Regions from separate parts of the Virgibacillus dokdonensis genome, predicted to be linked through region 3. Evidence: predicted binding sites of a transcription regulator. Region 3 holds the regulator's gene; each other region holds the start of a gene.

Region 1 (3,291 bases), 1.2 Mb from region 3:
CCATACATCTAAATAAATAAAATCTAAATTTGGTACATTTGCCTTCAGTTCATCCAAGCGTTTCGCACGCGAACCAGTATATAAATCTTTTAACTTATCGATGGTGTAAGACTGATCTAACCAACCCCATCCTTTTGCTTCTGGTCCATTTATTAATTCTTCACTAAATGATTTTGCTTCCGGATAAGCTTCCTGAGCATTAATATGCACACCAAATTCTGCGTTATATTTGTTTCCTTCTCTAATTAATGCGTTTATATCTTTTATACCACCAATACGTTCCCCAACATCGCCATAATCTGGATGTCCACTATCATGTCCTTCATTGGCGTATCCTTTTAAGAGAACTGCTTGTCCTAGTCCATCCGTTGCTAAAGCAACCTTTTTCACATTATCAAGCGTTTTCAAAAAGGGCTGTTGCGCATGAGAGCCAAAGTTCATAGCAATTCGTGTTCCTACTGTATTGTTTACCGTCTCAGCACCTTCTACTTTTGGCAGTAAATCTCGGTATTCAATGGCTGCATCCTGCCAATCAACTTGCCCATCGTCATTTATATCTTCTGCAATAACAACTTTAACGGTAGGGGTATTAGAAGCAGGCTGATTCATAAAATCACGGTGATAATATAAAGCATTTGAACCAATTCCCATTACTTTATTACCGTTTTCATTTTCATAACGGCTTGCTACAAGATTTCGATAACCGTTTACTTCTGAGCTTGACCATACGCCTGCGCTAAGTTCATTGGTGGATAAAAATGCCGTATAATAGCCTTTTTTTGCGCCGATATCCTTCAGCGTAGCATCCACTTTTACAGTAGTATCTCCCGGCTTCTTAACATCACTGCTCAAATTAGTAAGCTTGGCTTCGGCACCTTTTTGCGCATCATGCACCGAAATAAAATTTAAATCAACAAATTCTATTGTTTCTATTTGAACATCTGTTTTCGAATCTACTTTCTGTATTTGGTAAACGACTTGGTTGCCATCTACTTTTAATGAAAGCTTCACATGCACGTCTATATTTTCATATTCATCTTTTACATGTAATGAATAGATCGCTTCCTGATCATTTACCTTTTCAAATGCCACTTCTGGATAGTAAAGCATGTTATTCACCTTTAATCCATATACCGGCGTTTCTTGTCCATACATCATTTTCCCGTCTACATCATATTCCACTACTCGAGGATAGACTTGATCAACGGTTACATCCATATAATCAGAGCTTAACGTTTCTAATATAGGATCTTTACTTGGTGGTGTTGGTGGTACATATTCTTTTATTTTCACATTCGAAATGTTTATATTTGCTTCACCTCGGCTCTTTTCCAAACCGAGCAACCCTGGTGAATCAACACCTTCTGCTTGTGTCCAAGCACCTATCTTGTCACCATTAATATATAGGCTTGCAGTGTCATCCATAAATTTAACCCGAAGCTTATAAGTTTTATTTGCCTCTAACGCCACACTATTTGTCATGGAAGTCCACTTATTTGTCGGACCAAAGATTTCCCCAAAATACTGATTATTACTATCTCCGGTTCCAACATACGTATAAGCAGAATTGTCTTGAACTCGGTAAATAAAGCCAAAACGCTTTAAATCCGAATCTGCTGTAATATCCGCCTCAAAAACTCCATTCTTTATTTTAGGCATGTTACGATAGACAATTTTGTTCTTTCCATGAGATGTTACACCGTACGTAACGGAACCATCGTTGTTATACTTTAGCGTCCCATCTCCTTGTAAAACTTCAAAATCGCCATCTTCCAGTTTGGAATCAGTAATATGGACAGATTCTGATTTTTTTTCAGCTTTTGATTGCTTCTCCACTTGTACTTTTGAATCCTTTACATCTAAGTTAGCATCAGACTCTTCAGCCGCAACACGAGATGGAGACATACTTGTTATTATTCCTGTCGATACGAGCATCAGTACAGTAAGAAAAATGGCTAGTCTTTTTTGCAAGCTTTTACTCAAAATAGCAACCTCCTCCAAATGTCTATGTTTTAGTACTAGTACTAAGTTAAGCCTATCCTTAATGAAGCGCTTTCACAATAAGAATGTTGTTAGATTTTTTAGAGATATTGTTTTCTCTGCAGTGAAATAAGATAAAAGAACTAGCAAAATGGCTCATATAGAACAAAAGACTTACCAGTTTTTACGTTTTATATTCGTTGTCCATGACGCGTCATTGAACAGTTAGAAAAACGTGGGTGATACTTTAATTTTTCTATAGTGGAACGAATCAACTAAAGTTTTAGGAATCATGTTCCTGCAACAGGAGTATGCAGGTGCCCTCCGGCAAGCTCGTCTTTAGTCGGCCTTCCTATTTAGTACGAACCGATGATGACTTATCTTAGGGCAATGGAGTGAAGTCGCCTAGTTGCTGGACGCTTAAGTCGGACGTGGCTTATTCTGTTATTTCCTTGCCCCAAAGCATCTATTTTTTATATTTTCTTATCTTACAAAAAAATGTACTTGTCCAACAAAGACAAGTACACTACGCATTCAGAGTACATTCCTATATTTATTTACGATATCCATCAGGATTTCCCACGTGCCAATTCCAGGCATCCTCTATAATTTTTGTTATTAGGGTGCGCTTTGGATTCCATCCTAATATCTCTTTCGCTTTATGTGAACTTGCAATTAGTGTACTAGGATCGCCTGCACGCCGTTTCCCAATTTTGGCAGGTATTTTCTTACCAGTTACTTGTCTAGCTGTATCAATAATTTCTTTCACCGAGAACCCTTGGCTACTTCCTAAATTGAATATATCGCTTTTTCCTCCGCGCTGTAAGTAATCTAATGCAAGTAAATGTGCATCAATTAAATCTTGTACGTGAATATAATCACGAATACATGTACCATCTTCCGTAGCATAATCATCTCCAAAAATGGTTATATGGTCTCGTTGTCCCAACGCTGTTTGTAGCACAATTGGTATTAAATGTGTCTCTGGATGATGGTCTTCCCCTATCTCGCCTGTTTCTCTTGCTCCAGCAACATTAAAATACCTTAACGATACATATGTTATTCCATGTGCTTGTTCAGTCCATTTCATCATTTTTTCCATTGTTAATTTTGTTTCGCCGTACGTATTAGTTGGATGAGTAGCCATTGTTTCTGTAATTGGAACGGCTTCTGGCTCTCCATATGTAGCGGCAGTAGATGAAAAAACGATATGTTTCACGTTATATTCAGTCATGACTTGTAGTAAAACTTGCGTGCCATACACATTATTATCAAAATATTTCAATGGATTTTCCATCGACTCACCAACCA
Region 2 (3,291 bases), 1.4 Mb from region 3:
TATAGCCAATCGTCATTGCAGGGTAATTTTCACCAAATAGGCCATCCCACTCAGAATATAGATAGTCCCAATCGATTTTTTCTGTAGCCCAAATATTTACTTTAATGATGTTATTCTCATCTAATGCTTCCGATTCGGGAACATGTTTCATATTAATAAAGGTGTTTTTAACTTGAGCGTTAAAATCAATCGGGATATCTCCCTTCATGTCCACTCCAATTTGCCCTGAGGTTACAAAAAGATCTGCTTCTTTAGGTATTCTTGTAATATGCGTATAGTTACCCACTGGAGTGGGCATTGTTACAGGGTTTTTTCTAGTAATTTTTCCGTTCATTTTATTACCTCGCCATCAAATTATTCTACTATTATTCTTCAAAAGCTATTTTGGGCACACTTCACCAATTTATATAACTTTTAGAAAAAAACAGCAGTAGAGTATCCATATCCCATTGATAAATAAGCAAGTATTTTTTTCTTCATGAGCTAGATACTCCTTCCTTAAAGATGACAAAGTAAATTCTTTATTCAATATACCACATTCTTTTTAAATCCACAATTATAGCATTAAGAATTAACCTCATTAGATTTTTTAATTCCATTCATTTTTTGGCATGCTGCACTTTTACTGCACAACTATTCCTTTATAGAAAAAATAAAAACGCCTCTTTTATTACTTACATAGACAGTAATACAAAGAGACGTTTTAGTCATCTAATAAATTATAAAAAATCACAGTATGAGGTACCATAAAAACTTCCGATGGTTTTCTCGGATATAAAATCTTTTTTACGCGCCCGGAGGGATTTGAACCCCCGACTCACGGTACCGGAAACCGTTGCTCTATCCCCTGAGCTACGGGCGCATATTTTTATTTTGAATGAAGACACATAGGATATTATAACCTGTATTCTAATAATAGACAACCCCTTTTTTCTTTTGTATGTTTATTTTCATAGAAAACGGGAATAAATGGATGTATATTTGTCAAACTTCAATGTTTATTGTTTGACCTTATTTGACCTATTAGTTATGATAAATATATCGATATCAAAGATATACGAATAGATAGAGGAGGATAATTGTTATGAATTTAATACCAACAGTAATTGAACAAACTAACCGCGGTGAACGCGCCTATGACATCTACTCACGCTTACTTAAAGATCGAATCATTATGTTAGGAAGTGCGATTGACGATAACGTTGCAAATTCCATTGTAGCCCAATTATTATTTCTAGACGCAGAGGATCCTGAAAAAGATATTTCACTATACATCAACTCACCAGGTGGATCAATCACTGCCGGCATGGCAATTTACGATACGATGCAACTCATTAAGCCAGATGTTTCTACAATCTGTACAGGAATGGCAGCATCTATGGGGGCATTCCTATTAACTGCGGGTGCCAAAGGCAAACGTTACGCATTACCTAATAGTGAGGTAATGATTCATCAACCACTAGGTGGAACACAAGGGCAAGCAACAGACATAGAAATTCATGCACGTCGAATCATTCAAATGCGTGAAAAAATTAATCAAATCCTTTCTGAACGAACAGGACAGCCAATTGAAGTCATTGAACGTGACACAGATCGCGATAACTTTATGACAGCTGAAAAGTCTGTAGAATATGGTTTAATTGATAAGGTACTAGAGCGTAAACCTGATTAAAGAACATAGAAAGCCACCCTTTTTGGGTGGCTTTCTATGTTTCAGAAACAAACTTTGTTAACCTTTCAATAGCCTGTTCTTCATCTGTTCCGTCAGCAATAAGTGTAATCTCTTCTCCAGCAACTATAGCTATGCTCATTAATCCCATAATGCTTTTTGCGTTCACTTTTTTCCCATTTTTTTCAATAAAAACATGAGCATGAAAACGATTTGCTTCTTGAACAAATTCTGCTGCTGGTCTAGCTTGTAGACCAGTAGAAAGATTTACTTTAATTATCCGTTCAACCAATTAGATCATCCTCTCTCCCTCTACAGTAAGCGTTATCATTCTCCTCTGATATCGCTAGCATCAACCTAAAAGCCTTCCCATATTGCTTTTACTTTATGCAAACTATTACTACAACATGGAAGAGAGGAACCCCTCTCCATGTTATCTTATCTATGCAAAATATTTATAATTTACAACCATTATATCATGGTACATTTTGTAAGCAAAGGTTAAGGTACAAACTCGCCATTTCTAATTTTTTCGGCGAAGTCATCGATTTTCTTCAAACGATGATTTACACCTGATTTAGATATCTTACCACTTTCTACTAATTCACCTAATTCTTTCAAGGAAACTTCTTGGTGTTTTACACGGAGAACAGCAATTTCCTTGAGCTTTTCTGGTAACTGCTCCAAACCAACTGTACGATCAATGAACTGTATGTTTTCAATTTGGCGAAAAGCTGCTCCAATTGTTTTATTTAAGTTTGCTGTTTCACAGTTAACAATACGGTTAACCGAATTGCGCATATCTCGAACAATACGCACATCTTCAAATTTAAATAGAGCATTATAAGCACCAATTATACTTAAGAATTCTGAAATTTTTTCTGCTTCTTTTATATAAACTATATACCCGTTTTTTCGTTCTAATTTACGAGCATGTAATTCAAATTGGTTAAGCAAATCACAAAATGAATTATTATGTTCCTCATAAATATTAAAAATTTCCAGATGGTAAGAAGACGTCTCTGGATTGTTCACTGACCCACCAGCAAGAAATGCTCCACGCAAATAAGCTCTCTTACAACAAGACTTATGAATAAGATGATCAGAAATAACCCGATTAAACGTCATTGGTTCTTGCAAAATATGGAGATCTACTAAAATTGGTCTTACACCTTCATTCAAACGAACAATATATACATTATTTTTTTTCAATTTCATTTTCTTTCTTACTAATAATTCCACTCTTGTATCATAAGTTGCTTTAATTAAAGAATAAATCCTTCTCGCTATAGCAGCATTTTCCGTCTGTATATCCAAAGTATATTTTTGCTTTGATATTGAAATTGCCCCATTCATTCGAACTAATGCAGCTAATTCCGCATATTTACAGCAATCATCTACTTCGATTGCTGTTAATTCTTTTTTTATTTCGGAAGCAAAGGACATACTTATCCCTCCCTTCTACAGATCAATAGTAGGTGCTATTAATGGCGGCCATCACGGCTACAGATTACATTGTTTCGTTTTTAAAATAAATTTTTCTGTGAAAGCTATTTCCTTTCTTGCTCCTATTACACTAGTTCTTCAAATACAAAATTGACGTGACACCTTTTTTATCTACA
Region 3 (3,291 bases):
AACGACAGCTGCATCTATTTGGACAGTTGCAGGGTTAGGTCTGGTAGTAGGTGTTGGTATGTATGGGGCAGCAGTAGTAACAACTGCAATAATATTACTCAGCCTTATATTCCTTAATAATTTTGAACGCCTATTTAAAAAAGGAAAAGTTTCCCACGTTATTCAAATCGTTACACTCCCAGACTTGCCCGTAAATGAGGTGGTTGCAGTGTTTGACAACCATTACGTTTCTATTAAAAAAGTAGAAATATCAAAATCAGATAATAATTACCGTAATATTTTTATTAATACAGAAGGAATAACGAATGCAGAACGTCTAACTTTATTTGATGAAATTTCTCGTATTAACCATGTTAGAAATGTTACTGAATTAAAATAAAAAGCATATAGTTATAAGGATGTATTTAAAAGTGTTCGTATAAGATGGGAACTCCAGATAGTGGAATACTCATCTTTTTTTACGTTGTAGCAAAGTGTGAATTTTATTCTTAAAATTTTGACGATAAGCCAAGTTGTTGAAATATCGGCGGAAGGTTAGGAACAGGTCAAACTGTTGTTTAAGAAAGGTTAGATAGAGAAAAACAAACAGGGGAATTCCTAATAACGAGGTATAAAAATGGGCGATACTCGTTCGAATGAATTACGTCCGTTTCTTTTATATAAAAAAGGCGTACCTTTCAAAATTCTAAAATGTTTGGCAAAATCTTTTTTACACTATAGGAATGTGTCGGATTTTTTAATATATTATAAGCAAAAATACGGTTTCCGCCATAAGACTTGACGATAAGTCAAGTTTTCTATGGTAATACGGTTTGTCGTAATAAAAAGACTTTTGTCGTGAAATTCCCATTCATAGAAGGTTTTTTTATTATGTGTTTTTTATGAGTTATTTTTGTCTACAATAAACATAGTATTGTATTTGCATCTTCTTTAAATTCCCGTATAATAAAAGTATAGTCAAAGATAGTCAAAGTCAAAACCGTTACTCTATACAAAAGGGGGTGGGCATATGGGTAATATATCAGATATAATTGAAAGTTATTTGAAGCAAATCCTTCAATCAAAAGGGAAGAATGTAATTGAAATTAAACGAAGTGAGATAGCTGACCAATTTCAATGTGTCCCCTCACAAATTAATTATGTAATTAATACACGCTTTACTGCTGAAAAAGGTTATATTGTGGAAAGTAAGCGTGGTGGCGGTGGTTTTATTCGAATTATGCGGGTTATTCACCAAGAAGAGTCCAAGTTGATTGATGAAATTATTGAAATGATTAATCCATCTGTATCTCAGCAAAAAGCAGTCGGTATATTAGAAAGGTTACTTGAAGAAGAGTTAATTACGGAACGCGAGGCTAAGATTATGTTAAGCGCTATTGAAAGAACGACGCTTCCATTCCAATTGCCTTTACGAGATGAAATTCGTGCACGCGTATTAACATCCATGCTTACAACGCTTAAGTATTTAAATAAATAAAGGGGAGTGTGAACATGCAATGCCAAGAATGTCACAAACGTCCTGCAACCCTTCATTTCACACAAGTGATTCAAGGGCAAAAAATGGAGGTTCATGTTTGTAATGTTTGTGCGAAGGATAAAGGGTATATGAACTATTCAGAAGATGGATATTCGCTACATCATTTACTTTCTGGGTTATTTAATTTTGACACCTCCAGCTTGTCAAATCCACACACGGAAAGTTATCATCAGACAAAGGACTTACAATGTCCAAAATGCGAAATGACTTTTTCTCAATTTAAGCAAGTAGGAAAATTTGGCTGTGCTGTTTGTTATGAAACTTTTAACGATCGTTTAGACTCGATATTTCGAAGAGTCCATGCGGGGAATGTAAAGCATAATGGGAAAATCCCTAAACGACAAGGTGGAGATTTGCATAAGAAAAAACAGCTAGAAGATTTAAAACTGCATTTGAAAAAGTTAATTGAGAATGAAGAATTTGAAGAAGCAGCAAAAGTAAGAGATCAAATTAAAGCTTTAAATCAAGATGACGGTCAGGCAGAGGCAGGTGATCAATCATGACATTGCAGCAATTTATGAATGAAGCGATTAGCCCGTGGATGCGGAAAGATGGTCCAGATAGCGATATTGTTTTAAGTAGCCGTATTCGCCTTGCTCGAAATTTTGCTAATATACCTTATCCAATAGCTGCTGATCCAAAAGAGTTAGAGGAAATAAGGAGTTTTTTTCAAGAAAAGTATGAAGGACAAACTTATGGAGTGTATAAAGATTTAGCATTTGTATCCATTCGTGATCTATCCGCTATTGAAAAACGTGTATTAGTCGAAAAACATTTGATTAGTCCGTTGTTAGCAAAGCAATCTGAAGCTGCATCTGTGCTTATTTCTGAAAATGAGCAAGTATCTCTTATGATCAATGAAGAAGACCATATTCGCTTGCAACTTTATTTCCCAGGTTTTCAAATAGCAGAGGCCCTGCAACAAGCATTCGAATTTGATGATTGGCTAGAAGAAAAAATCAATTATGCTTTTGATGAAAAACGAGGTTACTTGACAAGTTGTCCGACGAATGTAGGAACTGGAATGCGTGCTTCTGTTATGATGCATTTGCCCGCGTTAGTTTTAACAAAACAAATCAATCGCATGATACCAGCAATTAACCAGTTAGGTCTCGTTGTACGAGGTATTTATGGCGAAGGTAGTGAAGCGCAAGGAAACATTTTTCAAATATCTAATCAGATTACGCTTGGAAAATCAGAAGAGGATATCGTTGCTGATTTGCAAAGTGTTGTGAAGCAATTAATTGAACAGGAACGTTATGCGAGACATCGGATAATGGAGCAATCGAAAGAGAAGTTGGAAGATCGAATTTTTCGTTCTTATGGTGTATTGGCATATGCAAGAATTTTAGAATCAAAAGAGGCTGCAACATGCTTATCCAATGTAAGGTTAGGTATTGATGTAGGTTTATTGAAAAATGTATCAAGAAATATTTTAAATGAACTAATGATTTTGACTCAACCAGGATTTTTACAGCACTATGCCAAAAAAACATTAGCAGCAAGTGAACGTGACCAATTGCGAGCTTCTCTTATTCGTCAGCGGTTGCAATTAGAGGAATAGATAGGAGGAAACGAATATATGATGTCTGGACGTTTTACCGAAAGAGCACAAAAAGTACTCGCACTCTCCCAAGAGGAGGCTGTAAGATTAGGGCATAATAATATCGGGACAGAACATATTTTACTAGGACTTGTCCGCGAAGGAGAAGGTATTGCTGCAAAAGCATTACAATCACTTGGATTGGAGATTT

The links. Region 3 encodes CtsR, which represses protease genes until heat stress. Its sites were predicted from a motif close to ATGGTCAATAAAGGTCAAACA; they were not measured.
Region 1: the regulator CtsR is predicted to act here: its motif matches at 2,168-2,188, upstream of B2C77_RS15525 (endo-alpha-N-acetylgalactosaminidase family protein).
Region 2: the regulator CtsR is predicted to act here: its motif matches at 1,003-1,023, upstream of clpP (ATP-dependent Clp endopeptidase proteolytic subunit ClpP).

Annotation. Positions count from the first base shown of each region.
Region 1 is NZ_LT745763.1:2,977,561-2,980,851, forward strand. Features, by position in the region: gene B2C77_RS15525 (endo-alpha-N-acetylgalactosaminidase family protein) at 1-1,935, opposite strand, end outside; gene galE (UDP-glucose 4-epimerase GalE) at 2,534-3,291, opposite strand, start outside.
Region 2 is NZ_LT745763.1:2,773,908-2,777,198, forward strand. Features, by position in the region: gene B2C77_RS14645 (RidA family protein) at 1-334, opposite strand, end outside; tRNA gene B2C77_RS14650 (tRNA-Arg) at 790-862, opposite strand; gene clpP (ATP-dependent Clp endopeptidase proteolytic subunit ClpP) at 1,085-1,672, shown strand; gene B2C77_RS14660 (HPr family phosphocarrier protein) at 1,707-1,961, opposite strand; gene whiA (DNA-binding protein WhiA) at 2,171-3,115, opposite strand.
Region 3 is NZ_LT745763.1:4,189,088-4,192,378, reverse strand. Features, by position in the region: gene B2C77_RS21205 (MgtC/SapB family protein) at 1-379, shown strand, start outside; gene B2C77_RS21200 (CtsR family transcriptional regulator) at 1,010-1,477, shown strand; gene mcsA (protein-arginine kinase activator protein McsA) at 1,492-2,040, shown strand; gene mcsB (protein-arginine kinase McsB) at 2,037-3,101, shown strand; gene clpC (ATP-dependent protease ATP-binding subunit ClpC) at 3,120-3,291, shown strand, end outside.